Regions from separate parts of the Kitasatospora nipponensis genome, predicted to be linked through region 1. Evidence: predicted binding sites of a transcription regulator. Region 1 holds the regulator's gene; each other region holds the start of a gene.
What was found. The regulator HrcA, encoded in region 1, represses chaperone genes, less so after heat shock. The targets are predictions, from matches to a motif close to TTNGCACTCNGNNNNNCNGAGTGCNAA.
Positions count from the first base shown of each region.

Region 2: groL (chaperonin GroEL) is a predicted target of HrcA. The motif match lies at 4,874-4,900, and genes of this name have one in related genera.
Region 3: groES (co-chaperone GroES) is a predicted target of HrcA. The motif match lies at 2,440-2,466, and genes of this name have one in related genera.

Region 1 is NZ_BAAALF010000002.1:108,760-115,204, forward strand. It holds gene ABD323_RS01300 (S41 family peptidase) at 1-2,397, opposite strand, end outside; partial or broken gene ABD323_RS01305 (16S rRNA (uracil(1498)-N(3))-methyltransferase) at 2,622-3,368, opposite strand; gene dnaJ (molecular chaperone DnaJ) at 3,525-4,664, opposite strand; gene hrcA (heat-inducible transcriptional repressor HrcA) at 4,735-5,763, opposite strand; gene htpX (zinc metalloprotease HtpX) at 6,228-6,445, shown strand, end outside.
Region 2 is NZ_BAAALF010000044.1:14,357-20,801, forward strand. It holds gene ABD323_RS15145 (HelD family protein) at 1-955, shown strand, start outside; gene ABD323_RS15150 (copper homeostasis protein CutC) at 1,043-1,729, opposite strand; gene ABD323_RS15155 (HD domain-containing protein) at 1,851-2,525, shown strand; gene ABD323_RS15160 (hypothetical protein) at 2,577-2,936, opposite strand; gene groL (chaperonin GroEL) at 3,096-4,718, opposite strand; gene ABD323_RS15170 (cold-shock protein) at 5,028-5,231, opposite strand; gene ABD323_RS15175 (MoaD/ThiS family protein) at 5,780-6,058, opposite strand; gene thrC (threonine synthase) at 6,151-6,445, opposite strand, start outside.
Region 3 is NZ_BAAALF010000047.1:8,732-15,176, forward strand. It holds gene ABD323_RS15770 (LysR family transcriptional regulator) at 1-116, opposite strand, end outside; gene groL (chaperonin GroEL) at 237-1,868, opposite strand; gene groES (co-chaperone GroES) at 1,990-2,295, opposite strand; gene ABD323_RS15785 (THUMP-like domain-containing protein) at 2,601-3,776, shown strand; gene ABD323_RS15790 (polysaccharide deacetylase family protein) at 3,799-4,707, opposite strand; gene ABD323_RS15795 (hypothetical protein) at 4,775-5,053, opposite strand; gene tsaD (tRNA (adenosine(37)-N6)-threonylcarbamoyltransferase complex transferase subunit TsaD) at 5,043-6,152, opposite strand; gene rimI (ribosomal protein S18-alanine N-acetyltransferase) at 6,145-6,445, opposite strand, start outside.

The DNA of each region.
Region 1 (6,445 bases):
GATCCGGGCCACCTGCCACTCCTCGCCGGCGCGGACCAGGTCGGCGCCGAGCAGGCCCTGGCGGCGGGCCGCGTCGGTGCCCACGCCGGGCGGGCTGACGTAGGCGTGCGAGGTACCGAGCTCGCCGACCACCTCCCAGAGCAGGTCGACCAGGTCGTCGTGCGAGCCGAGCCGCTCCACCAGCGGGCGGTAGCGGGCCAGCGCGCCGGACCAGTCGAAGCCGCCGAGGTCGGCGCGCCAGTAGTTGTCGCGCATCAGGCGGCCGTTCTCGTCGAACATCTGCCGCCACTCGGCCGCCGGGTCGACGGTGACCCGCACCCGCTCCAGGCCGACCTGGGTCTCGTCCTCCTCGGCCGCCTTGTGGTCGGCCGGCACGATCCGCAGCTCGCCGCCGTCCAGCACCGCCAGCCGGCTGCCGTCGCCGCTCACCGCGAAGGCCTCCAGGCTGTCCACCAGCTGCTCGACCCGCAGCTTGCGCAGGTCGTAACGCTCCAGCACCGGGCCGGGGCGCTCGTCGTCGGGGGCGGCCGCGTCGTCACCGAGCTCGCCGACCACCGGGTAGCGGGTCCAGAGCACGCCGTCCTTGGCCGCCCGCAGCGCGCCGAACCGGCCGCCCTCCACCGGGAACGGGACGATCCGGTCGGCCAGGCCCGCCAGGTCCACCAGGGTGGCGGGCACCACGGCCTCGTCGGCGCCCGCCTTCTCGTCCTCCTTGTCCTCCGCCGGATCCACCGGGCGCCCGGCGCGCAGCGGGCCGAACGGCGAGGGGGTGGTGGCGGCCAGCGTGATCAGGTACGGCCGGCCGCCGGTCGGGAAGCCCAGGTCGAAGGAGTGGGCGTCGTAGACCGGGTCGAAGTTGCGCATCGAGAGGAAGGCCAGGTGCCGGCCGTCCGCGGTGAAGGCCGGCGAGGTGTCGACGAAGCGCTGCGGGGTGGCCTCGGCGACCGTGCCGCCGGCCAGGTCGGCCAGCATGATCTGGCGCAGCGACCAGGGGCCGAGCGTCGGCTGCGACCAGGCCAGCCAGGCCGAGTCGGGGGCGAAGACCAGACCGTCGACCTCGCCGTCGGCGCTGCGGGCCAGCTCGCGCACCGTGCCGTCGGCGAGGGTGAGCAGCAGCACCCGGCCGTCGTGCGCGGCCAGCGCCACCCGCCGGCCGTCCGGCGAGACCTCCAGCGAGAGCACCCGGCCGAGCAGGCCCTGGGCCAGCCGGCGGCGCTCGGTGCCCAGGGCGTCGGGGGCGTACTCCAGCGCGTCGTCCCCCTCGGCGTCGGTGATCCAGAGCGCGCCCTGCGTGCTGCCCTCGCCGCTCGGCGGGACGACCGCGGCCAGCCGGGCGCGGGCGCCCGGGGTCTCGTCCAGCACCCGGGCCGGGCCCTCGCGGTGGGTCAGCCAGTGCACGGTGCCGCGCACCACCACGGCCAGCGCCCGGGCGGTGGCGTCCGGGGCGGCGCTCTCCACCCGACCGGTCGCGGCCACCGGGTGGCGGCGCCGTCCGGTGCGCGGACCGGCCAACCGGATGTCCAGGCGGCGCGGTTCGGCGCCGGCGTGCAGGCCCTCCAGCAGCCACAGGTCACCGGCACCGTGCCAGACGACCCGGCGGCCGTCGGTGCTCGCGCCGCGGGCGTAGAAGCCGGGCGCCCCGGGGTCGGCGGGGTCCGCGGGGGTGTGGCAGCGCAGCGCGGTGCCGTCCGGGCGGCTGGAGTAGAGCCGGCCGGTGCCGTCGTGGTCGCTGAGGAAGGCCAGGTGGCCGCCCTGCCCGTCGCCCGATGGGCGCGGGTCCTCGGCCAGCCACATCGGGGACTCGATGTTGCCGTCCAGCTCCTCGTGCAGCCGGTGGAACTCGCCGCCCGGCGCGCCGACCCAGAGCTTGCCGGCGGTGCCGCCGCGGTACCGCTTCCAGCGGGCCGGCTCCATGCTGTAGGCGGAGAGCAGCAGGGTGCGCTCGCCGTCCGGCTCGAAGGCCAGCGCGCCGACGGGCCCGTACGGCAGCCGGCGCGCCTCGCCGCCGTCCAGCGGGAGTGCGAAGGCCCAGGCCTGACGGATGGTCGGCTGGCCCGCGCTGGTGATCGCGACCGGTTCGCCCTCGCGGGTCCAGCCGCGCAGCAGGGTCCTGGTGGTGGCTCCCCAGTGGGTGAGCCGGCGGGCCTCGCCGCCGTCGACCGGCGCGGTGTAGATCTCCGCGGAACCGTCGCGGGTGGAGGTCCAGGCGATCTGCCGGCCGTCCGGGGAGAAGCGCGGATGGGAGACCGGGACGCGGTCGGCGGTCAGTCGCCAGGCCCGGCCGCCGGCGACCGGGGCGAGCCAGATGTCGTCCTCGGCCACAAAGGCCACCAGCTCGCCGTGGATGTCCGGGTGGCGCAGATAGGCACCGGCGGGGGTGTTCTCAGGTTCCGTCACCGCGCCAGGTTATGCACCGCGCCGGGCCGGGGAGAAGTGCTTTCCGGCGGCTCGGCGGCGTGGCGGGCCGCGGGCCCCGCGGATCGGGGCCGGGGGCCGGGTCGGGGGCCCGGTCGGGGGCGGGTCAGGACCAGCGGGCGGTGGCGCCCGGGGGGGGGGGGGGGGGGGGCCCCCGGGGGGGGGGGGGGGGGGGCGGGGGGGGGGGCGGGGGCGGGGGCGGGCCAGGACCAGCGGGCGATGCGGCCCAGCAGCAGCGCGCCGGCCGCCACACCGGCGGTGGAGGTGCGCAGCACCGAGGGGCCCAGCCGGTAGGGGCGGGCGCCGGCCTCGGCGAAGGCGGCCAGCTCCTCGGGGCTCACCCCGCCCTCCGGGCCCACGACCAGCACCAGCTCGCCGGTGGCCGGCAGCTCGGCGGTGGCCAGCGGCTCGGCGCCCTCCTCGTGCAGCACGGCCGCGAAGGCGGCGGCGGCCAGCAGCGGCGCCAGCTGGCGGGTCGTCATCGGCTCGTGCACCTCGGGGAAGCGCAGCCGGCGGGACTGCTTGCCCGCCTCGCGCGCGGTGGAGCGCCACTTGGCCAGCGCCTTGGCGCCGCGCTCGCCCTTCCACTGAGTGATGCAGCGCGAGGCGGACCAGGGGATCACCGCGTCGACGCCGACCTCGGTCATCGTCTCCACCGCCAGCTCGCCCCGCTCCCCCTTGGGCAGCGCCTGGACCACGGTGATCCACGGCTGCGGGCGGGGCTCGGCGAGCACCACCTCGAGCCGCACGTCCAGCGCCTCCTTGCCGTGCACGGCGGTCACCACCCCGTGGCCGCCGTGGCCCTGACCGTCGGTCAGGGTGACCGCCTCGCCGACCGCCAGGCGCTTCACGGCGACGGCGTGCCGGCCCTCGGGGCCCTCGAGGCGGACGTCGGCGCCGGGTCCGGCGGCGGTCAGCCGGGCGCTGTCGACGACGAAGACGGGTGCGGTCATGGGGATTCCTCGCGCGCGGTGGTGGGAACGTGTGCAGCCCCGGATCGGGGATCCGGGGCTGCACACGGCAGACGGTGGAGCGGGCGGGCGCCCTGCTCGCGACCGGTGGGCGGTGGCCGCCGGTCGCCTCGGGCCGAGCGGGACCGCCCGGGCCGGTCAGCGACCGTTGAAGGCGTCCTTCAGCCGGGAGAAGAGGCCCTGCTGGCCCGGCGCGAAGTGGCCCGACGGCCGCTCCTCGCCGCGCAGCACCGCCAGGCGGCGCAGCAGGTCCTCCATCTCGGGGTCGAGCTTGGTCGGCGTCTGCACCTCGACATGCACTATCAGGTCGCCCCGGCCACCCCCGCGCAGGTGGGTGACGCCCCGTCCGTGCAGTGGGATCGACTGGCCGGACTGGGTGCCGGGCCGGATGTCGACCTCCTCCAGACCGTCCAGCGTCTGCAGCGGCACCTGGGTGCCGAGCGAGGCGGCGGTCATCGGGATGGTGACCGTGCAGTGCAGGTCGTCGCCGCGGCGCTGGAAGGTCGGGTGACTGGTCTCGGCGATCTCCACGTAGAGGTCGCCGGCCGGGCCGCCGCCGGGGCCGACCTCGCCCTCGCCGGCCAGCTGGATCCGGGTGCCGTTGTCGACACCGGCGGGGATCTTGACCGTGAGGGTGCGCCGGGCGCGGACCCGGCCGTCGCCCGCGCACTCGGGGCACGGGGTGGGGACCACGGTGCCGAAGCCCTGGCACTGCGGGCAGGGGCGGGAGGTCATGACCTGGCCCAGGAAGGACCGGGTGACCTGCGAGACCTCGCCCTTGCCGCGACACATGTCACAGGTCTGCGCGGAGGTACCGGGGGCGGCGCCCTCACCGCTGCACGTGGTGCAGGTGACGGCGGTGTCGACCTGGAGTTCCTTGGTGGTGCCGAAGGCGGCCTCCTCCAGGGTGATCTCCAGGCGGATCATGGCGTCCTGGCCGCGCCGGGTGCGCGAGCGCGGGCCGCGCTGACCGGAGGCGGCGCCGAAGAAGGCGTCCATGATGTCGGAGAAGCCGAAGCCCGCCGCGCCCGCGCCGAAGCCGCCCGCGCCGCCGCCGTTCGGCGACAGCGGGTCGCCGCCCAGGTCGTAGACCTGGCGCTTCTGCGGGTCGGAGAGCACCTCGTAGGCGGCGTTGATCTCCTTGAACCGCTCCTGCGTCTTCGGGTCCGGGTTGACGTCCGGGTGCAGTTCACGGGCAAGGCGCCGGAACGCCTTCTTGATCTCGTCCTGCCCCGCATCCCGTCGGACGCCGAGTACCGCGTAGTAGTCCGTGGCCACCAAATGCTCCGCTTGTTCCGCCTCTAGAAGTGCTGCGACTGGGTCCTACTAAATGTAGTAGGTGGTTCTCTTACGACTCGGCCAGGATCTGACCCACGTACCGTGCCACCGCTCGCACTGCTCCCATCGTGCCGGGGTAGTCCATCCTGGTGGGACCGATCACCCCGAGCTTGGCCACGCTCTCGTCGCCCGAACCGTAACCGACCGAGACGACCGAGGTGGAATTCAGGCCCTCGTACTCGTTCTCCCGGCCGATCCGCACGGTCATGCCGGCCTCGGTGGTCTCGCCCAGCAGGCGCAGCAGCACCACCTGCTCCTCCAGCGCCTCGAGCACGGGCTGGATGGTGAGCGGGAAGTCGTGGCCGAAGCGGGTCAGGTTGGCCGTGCCGGCCAGCATGATCCGCTCCTCGTTCTGCTCCACCAGGGACTCGAAGAGCGTGGACAGGACGGTGGTCACCATCGGGCGCTCGGAGGGCTCGAAGGACGAGGGCAGGTCCTCGACCAGGGCCGGTACGTCGGGGAAGCGTCTGCCGCCGGCCTTGGCGTTCAGCCGGGCGCGCAGGTCCGCCAGGGTGGTCTCCCCCACCGGGCCCGGGCAGTCGACCATCCGCTGCTCGACCCGGCCGGTGTTGGTGATCAGCACCAGCATGACCTTGGTGGGCGCGAGGGCGACCAGCTCGACGTGGCGGACCGTGGAGCGGGTCAGCGAGGGGTACTGGACCACCGCGACCTGCCGGGTCAGCTGGGCGAGCAGGCGCACCGTGCGCGCCACCACGTCGTCGAGGTCGACCGCGCCGTCCAGGAAGTGCCGGATCGCCCGGCGCTCGGGGGCGGTCATCGGCTTGACCTCGGCCAGCCGGTCGACGAAGAGCCGGTAGCCCTTGTCGGTCGGGATCCGGCCGGCGCTGGTGTGCGGCTGGTGGATGTAGCCGTCCTCTTCGAGGGTGGCCATGTCGTTGCGCACGGTGGCGGGCGAGACGCCGAGGTTGTGCCGCTCGACCAGGGCCTTGGAGCCGACCGGCTCCTCGGTGCCCACGTAGTCCTGCACGATCGCGCGGAGCACGGCGAGCTTGCGCTCGTCGAGCTGGCGGACGTCCAGCCGGCTCACCTCGCTGCCACCCGCGCGGGCGACGGCGGGGCGGGCCGCGGCGGACCGGGCGGCAGCGGCGGGAGCCGCGGCACCGGGGCCGGACCGGCCGGACTCCGACCGGCTGGAATCCGACCGGTGGGGGTCGGACGCACGGGAATCGGACTCGGCTTCGTCGAACATGGCACGCACCTCCCTCTTCGCGCGTTGTCCTGGTACCAGGTCTTGCGGTGGCTTTCGGCTGGTTTGGCACTCTGCTCGCCAGAGTGCCAAAACCGTACCTGCCAGTGTAAGGCCCGGGCCCGACAGCAGGAACGCCCCGGCCCGGGATGCCGCGAGGATCACGTTCGCGGCCCCCTCGGCTCGGCCGCACCACGACACACCCGGGTGTGCCGCAGTGCGGCAGGGGTGGTGCCTGGGGCCGGGTGAAGTGGCAGCATCGATAGCGACCGCGACTGACGTACCGAGGAGCAGCCATGTCGGCGTCCGGCCCCCACACCCGCTTCGCTCCCGACCGTGGACTCACCGGGCGGATGGTCACCACGATGTTCCTGATCGGGCTGCTCTACGTGGGCTTCACCGGTGTGCTCATCGTGTTGCTGCGCGGAGCCTGGCCGCTGATCGTCCTGCTCTCGGGCGGGCTGTTCGTCGCCCAGTTCTGGTTCAGCGACAAGATCACCGAACGGGCGATGGG
Region 2 (6,445 bases), on a different contig from region 1:
CGACCGGGTGCAGGACGCGGTGGCGCGCTCGCCGCAGGTCAAGGCCACCGTCCGGGCCTGCTGGCCGGCCGTGGACCCGGCCAAGCTGGTGCACCGGCTGCTCACCGACCGGGACTTCCTGGCCGCCTGCGCGCAGGACCTGCTGGACGAGCGGGAGCAGGCCGCGATCCTCTGGGCCAAGCCGGGCCGGTCGCTGAAGACCGCGCCGTGGACCGCCGCGGACGCCGTGCTGGTCGACGAGGCCAACGACCTGGTGCGGCGCACCCCCTCGCTCGGCCACGTGGTGCTGGACGAGGCGCAGGACCTCTCGCCCATGCAGTACCGCGCGGTGGGCCGCCGCTGCAGCACCGGCTCGGCCACCGTGCTGGGCGACCTCGCCCAGGGCACCACCCCCTGGGCGACGGCCAGTTGGCCCGAGGCGCTGCACCACCTGGGCAAGCCGGGCGCGCACGTCGAGGAGCTCACCACCGGCTTCCGGGTGCCCGGTGAGGTGATCGCCTACGCCTCGCGGCTGCTGCCCGCGATCGCCCCCGGCCTGGCGCCGGCCACCTCGATCCGTGACGCCGAGGGCTCGCTGACGATCCGTCACACCCCCGACGACCTGGTCGGCTCGGTGGTCGCCGCCTGCCGCGCGGCACTGGCGCACGAGGGCTCCACCGGCCTGATCGTGGCCGACGCGCGCATCGCCCGCTACGAGGCCGCGCTCGCCGGGGAGGGGCTGGACTACCTGACGCCGGGGACCGAGACCACCGCCGAGTCCCGGCTCACCCTGGTGCCGGCCTCGCTGGCCAAGGGCCTGGAGTACGACTACGTGGTCCTGGACGAGCCGGCCGCGGTGGTGGCCGGCGAGCCGGACGAGCGCACCGGGCTGCGCCGGCTCTACGTGGCGCTGACCCGCGCGGTCTCCGGCCTCACGGTGCTGCACGCCGAGCCGCTGCCGGCGCAGCTCGGCTGAGCCGGCCCCCTCCCGCCGCGCGGCAACCGCGCGGCGGGACAGCGCGGTGACCCGCCGGGCCGCACACCAGGCCCGGGCACGCCCAGCTCAGACCCCGATCAGCTCCCGCCACTGCGCCACCTTGGCGGCGTCCACCGGGCTGTCCCAGCCCGCGACCCGGACCGCGCCGCCCACGTGGAAGGCGTCGAAGCCCTCCGCGCGCAGCTCCGGGACGTGCTCGGCGTGCAGGCCGCCACCGATCAGCAGCCGCTGGCGGTAGCCCGGTTCGCCCGCCTTGACCAGCTCGCCGGCCAGCACCTCGCGCCCGGCCGCCACGCCGGCCGCGGCGCCCGAGGTGAGGAAGGTGTCCAGGCCCGGCAGTTCACCGACCGCGGCGCGCACCGCCGAGCGGTCCGCGCTGTGGTCGATCGCCCGGTGGAAGGTCCAGGGGCAGCCCTGGACCGCCTGCGCGAGCGCCCGCACGGCGGGCAGGTCGACGGCGCCCTCGGCGTCCAGGAAGCCGAAGACGAACTCCTCGGCGCCCTCGGCGCGCAGCGCGGCGGTCCGGGTGAGCAGCTCCTCCAGGTCGCCGGGGGTGAAGCCGTCGCGGATCCGCAGCATCACCCGCAGCGGCAGGTCGACGGCCGCCCGGATGGCGGCGAATGCGGCCACCGTGGGGGTGAGCCCGTCGGCGGCCATGTCGGTGACCAGTTCGAGGCGGTCGGCACCGCCGGACTGCGCGGCCTGGGCATCGTGCGCGGTCAGCGCGATGACTTCGAAGATTGGTCTAGACATATCGCTTACCCTGCCACACCACCCGCCCCTGCGGCGAGCCCCCCGTGACCGAAAGACCGGCCCCACCCGCGTGGTGGCGATCGCCCACCCCGACGCCGCGGCCCGCGGCCCGCCGAGGACAATGGCCGCCATGGCGACCGAACCGCATCCCGCGACCGATGCCCTGCTGGAGCGCTGGAACGCGCTGCTGACCCGCTGCGGGGCGAGGGTCGACCCGGCTCCCTACGGCCGGGAGCTGCTGCGGCGCTGGGCCGAGCCGCAGCGCCGCTACCACACCACCGACCACCTGCTGGCGGTCCTCGACGAGGTGGACGCGCTCGCCGGGGACGCCGACGACCCGGACACCGTGCGGCTGGCCGCCTGGTTCCACGACGCCGTCTACCAGCCGGACCGCTCGGAGAACGAGGAGCGCAGCGCCCAGTTGGCGATCCGCGCGCTGGGCGAGGCCGGGCTGGCGCAGCAACGCATCGAGGGGACCGTCCGGCTGGTGCGGCTGACCGTCAGCCACCACCCGCTGCGCGGCGACCGGGACGGCGAGGTGCTCTGCGACGCCGACCTCGCCGTGCTGGGCCGGCCGCCGCAGCAGTACGCCGCCTACGCGGCGGCCATCCGCGCGGAGTACGCCTTCGTGCCCGAGGAGGTCTTCCGCCGGGAGCGGGCGAGGATCCTGCGCCAGCTGCTCGCGCTGCCCGCGCTCTACCGCACCGCCGCGGCGCACCGGCGCCACGACGGGCAGGCCCGGGCCAACCTGGCGGCCGAACTCGCCGAACTCGCCGAGCCGACCGGGCCGGCCTAACCGACCGAGCCGACCGAGCCCGCGCGCTGAGCGGCGGGCCCGCGGCGCGGCTCAGACCAGCGCGCCCACGGCGGCCACCACGATGCCCTGCTTGCCGCACACCCAGTGCGGGTCGGGCCCCAACTCCGGCTCCACGCCGAGCGCGTGCGGATCGCCCTGGTCCGCGCAGGCCGCGCAGAGCGGCCAGCGCCCGTACGCCTCCAGCAACGCGTCCTGCACGTCCTGGGCGACCAGGCCGAGCACGAACTCGGCGCCGTCCGGCCACTGCTCCAGCCACCAGCGCCGGTGGGTCACCGCGTCCTCGACCAGCGAGACCACGGCGGCGTCGGCGACGTCCCGGGCGGCGAGGTCGGCGAGGACCAGCGCCCGGGCGCGGTGCAGGGCGTCTTCGATATCCGGCATACCCGCCATTCTCCCGCACGCCGGGGCACGTCGTGCCACGTCGGGCCACGGGCCGCCACGTCCCACCGGCGCCGCGACCGCACCCGCCAACGCCGACAGGGCGGCCTCCCGGAGGAGGCCGCCCTGTCGGACGATCAGACCAGCTGGTCCCGAATCAGCGATTCAGGATCAGAAGTCCATGTCACCGCCCGGCATGCCGCCGCCGGCGGCCGCGGCGGCCTTCTCCGGCTTGTCGGCGATGACGGCCTCGGTGGTGAGGAAGAGCGCCGCGATGGAGGCGGCGTTCTGCAGCGCGGAGCGGGTGACCTTCGCCGGGTCGATGATGCCCGCGGCGATGAGGTCGACGTACTCGTTGGTCGCGGCGTTCAGGCCGTGGCCGGCGGGGAGGTTGCGCACCTTCTCCACCACGACACCGCCCTCGAGGCCGGCGTTGATCGCGATCTGCTTGATCGGGGCCTCGAGCGCCACGCGCACGATGTTGGCACCGGTCGCCTCGTCGCCCTCGAGCTCCAGCTTGTCGAACGCGACCGAGGCCTGCAGCAGCGCCACGCCACCACCGGCGACGATGCCCTCCTCGACGGCCGCCTTCGCGTTGCGAACGGCGTCCTCGATGCGGTGCTTGCGCTCCTTGAGCTCGACCTCGGTCGCCGCGCCGGCCTTGATGACGGCCACGCCGCCGGCCAGCTTGGCGAGGCGCTCCTGGAGCTTCTCGCGGTCGTAGTCCGAGTCGCTGTTCTCGATCTCGGCGCGGATCTGGTTGACCCGGCCGGCGACCTGGTCGCTGTCGCCGCCACCGTCGACGATGGTCGTCTCGTCCTTGGTGATGACCACCTTGCGGGCGGTGCCCAGCAGGTCCAGGCCCGCGTTCTCGAGCTTGAGGCCGACCTCCTCGGAGATCACGGTGCCACCGGTGAGGATGGCGATGTCGCCGAGCATGGCCTTGCGGCGGTCACCGAAGCCCGGGGCCTTGACGGCGACGGACTTGAAGGTGCCACGGATCTTGTTGACCACCAGGGTCGACAGGGCCTCGCCCTCGACGTCCTCGGCGATGATCAGCAGCGGCTTGCCGCTCTGCATGACCTTCTCGAGGAGCGGGAGCAGGTCCTTGACGGAACCGATCTTGGAGTTGGCGATCAGGATGTACGGGTCGTCGAACGACGCCTCCATCCGCTCCAGGTCGGTGGCGAAGTAGGCCGAGATGTAGCCCTTGTCGAAGCGCATGCCCTCGGTGAGCTCGAGCTCCAGACCGAAGGTGTTGCTCTCCTCGACGGTGATGACGCCTTCCTTGCCGACCTTGTCCATGGCCTCGGCGATGAGCTCGCCGATCTGGGTGTCGGCGGCCGAGATGGAGGCGGTCGAAGCGATCTGCTCCTTGGTCTCCACGTCCTTGGCCTGGGCGAGCAGCTGGTCCGAGACGGCCGCGACGGCCTTCTCGATACCGCGCTTGAGCGCCATCGGGTTGGCGCCGGCCGCGACGTTGCGCAGGCCCTCGCGAACGAGCGCCTGGGCCAGCACGGTGGCGGTGGTGGTGCCGTCGCCCGCGACGTCGTCGGTCTTCTTGGCGACCTCCTTGACGAGCTCCGCGCCGATCTTCTCGTAGGGGTCCTCGAGCTCGATCTCCTTGGCGATGGAGACGCCGTCGTTGGTGATCGTGGGGGCGCCCCACTTCTTCTCAAGGACGACGTTGCGGCCCTTGGGGCCCAGCGTCACCTTGACGGCGTCGGCAAGCTGGTTCATGCCGCGCTCAAGGCCGCGGCGAGCTTCCTCGTCAAACGCGATGATCTTGGCCATCGGAAGTGGTCCTCCAGGACACGGTCGACTGCTCGGACCAGAGGTGCCCGCGACGGACGGCCCTGGTATGCGGGGGTCCTGTCCCCTACCGCTCCCGGGGGCCTCACCGGCCGGTCCGTTTGTCACTCTCAAGCTGAGAGTGCTAACGCCAATGATTAGCACTCTCGCATGGCGAGTGCAAGCTCTATGGGGCAACGCGCCAGAACGGCGGCAGGCCCGCACCGGGTCCCCAGCGGGGACGGGTGCGGGCCTGCGCCGAACAGAACCGACCAGCTCAAGGCCGAGCCGAGGCTCCGAGGTTCGGAAAGGTCAGACCGCCGCGCGGACCATGTCCGCCTGCGGGCCCTTCTGCCCCTGGGAGATCTCGAACTCGACCCGCTGGCCCTCCTCGAGGGTGCGGTAGCCGTCCATCTGGATCGCGCTGTAGTGGACGAACACGTCCGCACCACCGTCGACCGCGATGAAGCCGTAGCCCTTCTCCGCGTTGAACCACTTGACGGTGCCCTGAGCCATTCCGAACTCCCCTAGTGCTGTGCTGGCCCTTCACGTGCCCGCAGGTCGCGGGCCCGGGTCTGGTCGGACCGCTCCGAAGGAAACCCCCCTGGGCGCGATCCTTTACGCCGCACCAGCCCACCCCCGAGCGCCAGTTGGCGCTGGCGAAGCAGGCGAGTGCGTCGACCGCGGCTGAATGTATCCGCATCGGCGCCCTCTGCAACAGGCCCACTCACCGCAAATTCGGTCGGGCCGCTAAGGGATATGCGGGGAGGAATGCGACAGAAGTCTGCATTCCGGCCGGGACATAGCGGACGAAAACCGCGAATTGTCCAAAGAATTCTGACGAGTCGCCGACAGGCCTCGGAGGAGAGCACGGAAGCCATGTCTCATGGGACGGACACCACCCTATGCCCTGCCGGCGACCGGCTCGGACCGCGCGCCCCGCGCGGGGCCTCCGGGCCCCGGACGCCCCGCAGGGCGCCGCACCGGCCGGCCGGTGGGCCGGATGGCACGACGCCCTGCGGGGGTCGTGAACGGGGCGCTGTGCCCCGGGGACTGAGTCCTCGTCAGCAGCCGCCGGCCACGGCCGGGATGATCGAGACGCTCGCGCCGTCCGCGATCTCGGTGGCCAGCCCCTCGGCGAAACGCACGTCGTCGTCGTTCACGTAGACGTTCACGAAACGGCGCAGCTTGCCTGCGTCGTCCAGCACGCGGGCGCTGATTCCGGCGTGGTTCTTCTCCAGGTCGGCGATGACCTCGGCCAGGGTGGCGCCCTCGGCACTCACCTCGGCGGATCCGCCGGTGTAGGTGCGCAGGATGGTCGGGATGCGGACGGTGGCACTCATGGGGGATCTCCTCGTTTGCAAACTTTGCAAAGCTGGTCAGGACGCCGGCGGACAGCCCGCTGCCCGCAGCGTCGAAACGGGGCGGCCGACGGTCAGGAGGACGCCAGGCCGGCGGCCCGGAAGGACTCCAGGGTCGGCCGGATGGTCGTGGTCAGCCCGGCGTCCGAGACGGCGTCCAGCGTCTTGAGACCGTCCCCGGTGTTGATCGCCACCGTCTCCTTCGAGGGGTCCAACTGACCGCTCTCCACCAACTTCTTCAGCACGCCGATGGTCACGCCACCGGCCGTCTCGGCGAAGATGCCCTCGGTGCGGGCCAGCAGCCTGATCGCCTCGACCACCTCGGCGTCGGTGACGTCCTCGACCGCGCCCCCCGTGCGCCGCGCGATG
Region 3 (6,445 bases), on a different contig from region 1:
GCCTTCATCTGCTGGCTGACCGCCGGCTGGGTGCACCCCAGCTCGCGGGCCGCGGCGGAGTACGAACCGGTCTGCGCCACGGCGCGCAGGACCCTCAGATGGCGAGCCTCGATCATGGCCTCACGCTACGCCCTGCGGGGAGCGGGCCGGAAAGCCGGCGGCGCACAGCCCGAAGGCCCGGCCTTCCCCGCGCGAGCGGGGCCGACCGGGCCTTCGGGCTGTGCTGCGGCGTGGCGTCAGTGCGCGTGGCCGTGGCCGCCGTGCGAGTGACCGGCGCCACCCTCGTCCTCGGCCGGCTTCTCCACCACGAGGGTCTCGGTGGTGAGCAGCAGCGAGGCGATGGAGGCCGCGTTCTCCAGGGCGGAGCGGGTGACCTTGACCGGGTCGATGACGCCGGCCTTCACCAGGTCGCCGTACTCGCCGGTGGCGGCGTTGTAGCCGTGGCCCGCCTCCAGCTCGGCGACCTTGTGGGTGATGACGTAGCCCTCGAGGCCGGCGTTCTGGGCGATCCAGCGCAGCGGCTCGGCGAGCGCCTTGCGGACGACCGCGACACCGGTCGCCTCGTCGCCGCTGAGGCCCAGGCCGCCGTCGAGCACCTTCTGCGCGTGCACGAGGGAGGCGCCACCACCGGCGACGATGCCCTCCTCGACCGCGGCACGGGTCGCCGAGATGGCGTCCTCGAGACGGTGCTTGCGCTCCTTGAGCTCCACCTCGGTGGCGGCGCCGACCTTGATCACGCAGACGCCGCCGGCCAGCTTGGCCAGGCGCTCCTGCAGCTTCTCGCGGTCCCAGTCCGAGTCGGTGTTGGCGATCTCGGCCTTGATCTGGGCGACGCGGCCGGCGACGGCCTCGCTGTCACCCGCGCCGTCGACGACGGTGGTCTCGTCCTTGGTGATGGTCACGCGGCGGGCGGTGCCCAGCACGTCCAGACCGGCCTGGTCGAGCTTGAGGCCGACCTCCTCGGAGATGACGGTGGCACCGGTCAGGGTGGCCAGGTCGCCCAGGATGGCCTTGCGGCGGTCACCGAAGCCCGGGGCCTTGACGGCCACCGCGTTGAAGGTGCCACGGATCTTGTTGACCACCAGGGTGGACAGCGCCTCGCCGTCCACGTCCTCGGCGATGATCAGCAGCGGCTTGGAGGCACCGCCCTGCAGGATCTTCTCGAGCAGCGGGAGCAGCTCCTGGATCGAGGAGATCTTGCCCTGGTTGATCAGGATGTACGGGTCCTCGAGGACCGCTTCCTGACGCTCCGCGTCGGTGACGAAGTACGGCGACAGGTAGCCCTTGTCGAACTGCATGCCCTCGGTGAAGTCCAGCTCCACGCCGAAGGTGTTGGACTCCTCGACGGTGATGACACCGTCCTTGCCGACCTTGTCGATCGCCTCGGCGATGAGCTCGCCGACCTGCGGGTCCTGCGCGGAGAGGGACGCGACGGCGGCGACGTCGTCCTTGCCCTCGATCTCGCGGGCGATGGAGAGCAGGTGCTCGGTGACGGCGGCGACGGCCTTGTCGATGCCCTTCTTCAGGGCGGCCGGGCCGGCGCCCGCGGCGACGTTGCGCAGACCCTCGTTGACCAGGGCCTGGGCCAGCACGGTGGCGGTGGTGGTGCCGTCACCCGCGACGTCGTTCGTCTTGGTGGCGACCTCCTTGACGAGCTGCGCGCCGAGGTTCTCGTACGGGTCGTCCAGCTCGACCTCACGGGCGATGGTGACACCGTCGTTGGTGATGGTCGGGGCGCCGAACTTCTTGTCGATGACGACGTTGCGGCCCTTGGGACCGATCGTCACCTTGACCGTGTCGGCCAGCTTGTTCACGCCGCGCTCGAGCGAGCGGCGGGCGTCCTCGTCGAACTGCAGGATCTTCGGCATGGTTCCGTTTCCTTGGGATATCAGCGTTACGTGAGCCAACAACCGCGCCCCGGGCCCCTGTCAGTGATGACACGGATCCGGGGCGGGGCGAGGTGACGGGCGATGAGGCCCGTCGGACTGCTTACTTCTCGATGATGGCGAGAACGTCGCGAGCCGAGAGGACGAGGTACTCCTCGCCCGCGTACTTCACCTCGGTGCCGCCGTACTTGGAGTACAGCACGATGTCGCCGACGGCGACGTCGAGCGGCAGGCGCTGGCCATCCTCGAAGCGGCCCGGGCCGACGGCCAGGACGACGCCCTCCTGGGGCTTCTCCTTGGCGGTGTCCGGGATAACCAGGCCGGAGGCCGTGGTGGTCTCGGCGTCGAGCGGCTGGACCACAATGCGGTCCTCAAGCGGCTTGATGGCAACCTTGCTGCTGGTGGTCACGTCCGAGCTCCCCTTCGGAGATTACGGGGTTGTCTAACAGGTAGGTGGGCGACATCGGTGGCCTGCCGTCGCGGGGGTCAGACCGGTGTTGTCGCTGTTAGCACTCCCCCTGGGGGGAGTGCCAGGAACGACCATAGGCCGCGGTTAGCACTCAGTCAACCAGAGTGCCAACGGCGCGCCCGGTGGATTCGGTGCGGCGGCCTGCCGCGGGCCCCGGTCCGCGGGCCTGCACCCCCGGGTACGCCCGCCCTGCCCCCGGCGGCACGGCGCGCGGGGCGGGCGTGTCGAGCAGCGACAATGGCCCGGTGGAGATCGAGACCTTTGAGGCCCTGCTGAGCGAGGAGGGCCGGCAGCTGCTGGCCGAGGTGCGGGGCTTGGCCCCCGGAGCGGAGCTGGCGGTGGCCACCCGGCTGCGGCGCGCGCACCGCGCCGAGCTGGTCTCCGCGGCGATCGGGCAGGAGCGGCTGCGCCAGCGCGCCGCGGCGAAGTTCGGCGAGGACGCCGGGCGGATGTACTTCACCCCCGACGGCGTCGAGCAGGCCACCCGCCGCAGCGTGGCCGACTGGCGGGCCCGGCGCTTCGCGCAGCTGGGCGTGCGCCGGCTGGCCGACCTGTGCGGGGGCATCGGCGGCGACGCCATCGCGCTGGCCCGCGCGGGCATCGCCGTGCTCGCCGTCGACCGGGACCCGCTGACCTGCGCGGTGGCCGCCGCCAACGCCGCCGCGCTGGGGCTGGCCGAGCTGATCGAGGTGCGCTGCGCCGACGTCACCCAGACCGCGACCGAGGGCTTCGACGCGGTCTTCACCGACCCGGCCCGGCGCGGCTCGCGCGGGCGGATCTTCGACCCCGAGTCCTACTCGCCGCCGCTCTCGTGGGCGATCGGCGCCGGCCGCTCCACCCGCTTCGGCGCGCTCAAGGTGGCGCCCGGCATCCCGCACGAGGCGGTCCCCGAGGACGCCGAGGCGGAGTGGGTCTCGGACGGCGGCGACGTCAAGGAGGCGGTGCTCTGGTTCGGCACGGGAGCCGAACAGCCGCACCGGGCCACCCTGTTGCCCGGTGGCCACACCCTCACCGGCGGCCGGCTGCCCGACCCGCCCGCCGCCCCGGTGGGGCGCTACCTGTACGAGCCGGACGGCGCGGTGATCCGCGCCCACCTGGTCGCCGAGGTGGCTCAACTGCTCGGCGGGGCCACCCTGCTGGACCCGCACATCGCCTACCTGACGTCGGACCGGCTCACCCCCACCCCGTACGCGAGCGCCTACGAGCTCACCGACGTGCTGCCGTTCAACGTCAAGAAGCTCAAGGCGCTGCTGCGCGAGCGCTCGGTGGGCACCGTGGTGATCAAGAAGCGCGGATTCGCGGTCGAGCCCGAGGAACTGCGCCGCAAGCTGCGCCCCGAGGGGGCCCACAGCGCCACCGTCGTCCTGACCCGGATCGGCACCACCCCGATGATGCTGCTGGGGCGTCCGGCCGGGGCGTGAGGGCTTCTCGGCGGCCGCCCGGTCAGCTCGGCGGCTGGATGTAGTCGTCGAGGCGGGCCACCGAGAAGCCCTGTTCCTGGATGCGGCTGAGCAGTTCGCCGAACATCTCGGTCATCGTCTCGCCCTTGAGGTCCTTGGGACCGCGGAAGTGGGCCAGGATGATGTCGCCGGGCCGCAGCTTCTTGTCGGCGTTCTGGTACTGCATGTCGTGGATCTGCATGCTCTCGTGCCACAGCACGACCGCCCGCGGACCGCACTGCTGGACCGCCGAGTTGAGGGTCGGGGTGTTGGCGCCGTCGCCGTAGGGCGGCCGGAAGAGGAACGGCGCGGTGCCGTACTTCTGGGTCAGCACCTGCTGGTCGCCGCAGACCTCGGTCTTCTGCACCGCGGCCGACTTGGTGCTCATCGCCGGGTGGTGCAGCGTGTGGTTCTGGATCGAGTTGCCGGCCGCCTGCAGCGGCTTGAAGTAGTCGTAGTTGTTCTTGATGGCGTCGTCCATCAGGAACATGGTGATCGGGATCTTCAGGTCGCTCATCATCTCGATGAACTTCGGGTCCTTCTCCTCACCGTCGTCGATGGTCACGAAGACCACCTTCTGCTGCGTGGGGATGCTGCTGATCACCGGCACGGTACCGGACTTGGTGAGCTTGACCGGCTTGTCGGCCGGGGCCGGCGGCGCGGGGGCGAGCGGCGGCACCTTCCACTTGGCCCAGGCCGCGGCCGGCACCTGGCCGGCCGCGCCGGCGGGCGGGGCTGCGGCCGAGGCCCCGGCGGAGGCCGAAGGGGCGGCGGACGGCGCGGCCGGGGCGGCGGGTGCGCCCGCGGGGGCCGCCGTGGCGCCCCCGCTGCTGCCGCAGCCGCCGAGCAGGGTGAGCAGGGCGAGCGATCCCGCGCAGGCGGCCGTGGTCCGACCCCTGTGATGCCTCTTCACCGCGCCGCGCTCCCAGCTGTTTCTCAGTCGAGTGCCCGGATTCACTCAGACGTGTCGCTTCGGCACGTTACCGTGCCGGGTCGACATCCTCACATCGGAACGCCCAACGGTGCGCCGGGCGGGCCAGCAGTGCGGCGGGCGGTTCGGGCAGGGCGGCCGGTTCGGCCCCCGCGGGCCACCAGGAGATCACCAGCACCCGGTCCCCCGGCGCGCTGAACAGCTCGACGCGCTCCGCCGCGGCCACCGCCGCCAACGCCGACTCCCGCACCCAGGCGAGCAGTTCGGCGCCCAGGCCGGCCGCCGCCCGGGCCTCCCACATGGCCGCCGCGGCGCCCTCAGTGGCCATGGTCGGCGTCCAGCGCCCGGTAGGCCTCGCCGTGCACGTCGCCGTGCGCGAGCACCTGCCCGGGCACCGAGACCTCGGTGACCGGCAGCGAGGAGTCCGCCGAGAGGTCCAGGGCCGAGGGGGCCCGGTCGCGCCAGACCATCTCGGAGCCGAGCGCCGCCACCATCGCGCCGTTGTCCGTGCACAGGCCCGGCCGCGGCACCCGCAGCCGGATGCCGGCCCGCTCGCAGCGCTGCTCGGCCATCGCCCGCAGTCGCGAGTTGGCCGCCACCCCGCCGCCGATCATCAGGTGGTCCACGCCGTTGTCCCGGCAGGCCTGGATCGCCTTGCGGGTCAGCACGTCGGTGACCGCCTCTTGGAAGGAGGCCGCCACGTCCGCCACCGGGACCTCCTCGCCGGCCCGCCGCTTGGCCTCCACCCAGCGCGCCACGGCGGTCTTCAACCCGGAGAAGGAGAAGTCGTACGCGGGGTCCTTGGGGCCGCTCAGCCCGCGCGGGAAGCGGATGGCCTTGCGGTCGCCCTCGCGGGACATCCGGTCCACCACCGGGCCGCCGGGGAAGCCCAGGCCGAGCACCCGGGCCACCTTGTCGAAGGCCTCGCCGGCCGCGTCGTCGATGGTGGCGCCCAGCGGACGGACGTCGCTGGTGATGTCGGTGGTCATCAGCAGCGAGGAGTGGCCGCCGGAGACCAGCAGGGCCATCGTCGGCTCGGGCAGCCGGCCGTGCTCGAGCTGGTCCACGCAGATGTGCGAGGCGAGGTGGTTGACCCCGTAGAGCGGCTTGTCCAGCGCCCAGGCGTACGCCTTGGCCGCCGAGACGCCGACCAGCAGCGCGCCGGCCAGTCCGGGGCCGGCCGTCACCGCGATGCCGTCCAGGTCGCTGCCCTTGATGCCGGCGGTGTCCAGCGCGCGCTGGATGGTGGGGACCATCGCCTCCAGGTGGGCCCGGCTGGCGATCTCCGGGACCACGCCGCCGAAGCGGGCGTGGTCGTTGACGCTGGAGGCCACCGCGTCGGCGAGCAGCGTGGTGCCGCGCACGATGCCGACGCCGGTCTCGTCGCAGGAGGTCTCGATGCCCAGGACGAGCGGTTCGTCAGCCATGGTGTTCCTCGGTCTCGTTCTCGGTCGGGTGATCCAGGCGCATCACCAGGGCGTCGACATCGGCCGGCTGGTAGTACCCGCGCCGGATGCCCACCGGCACGAAGCCGAAGTGCTCGTAGAGCCGCTGCGCGCGGACGTTGTCGATCCGCACCTCCAGCAGCAGCTCGGCGCAGCCGCGCCGCACGGACTCCGCGACCAGGTCGGCGAGCAGCACCGAGCCCAGCCCTCGGCCCTGGTAGCGGTCGTCGACCGCGATGGTCTGCACGTCCCCCTCGGTACCGATGGTCATCAGG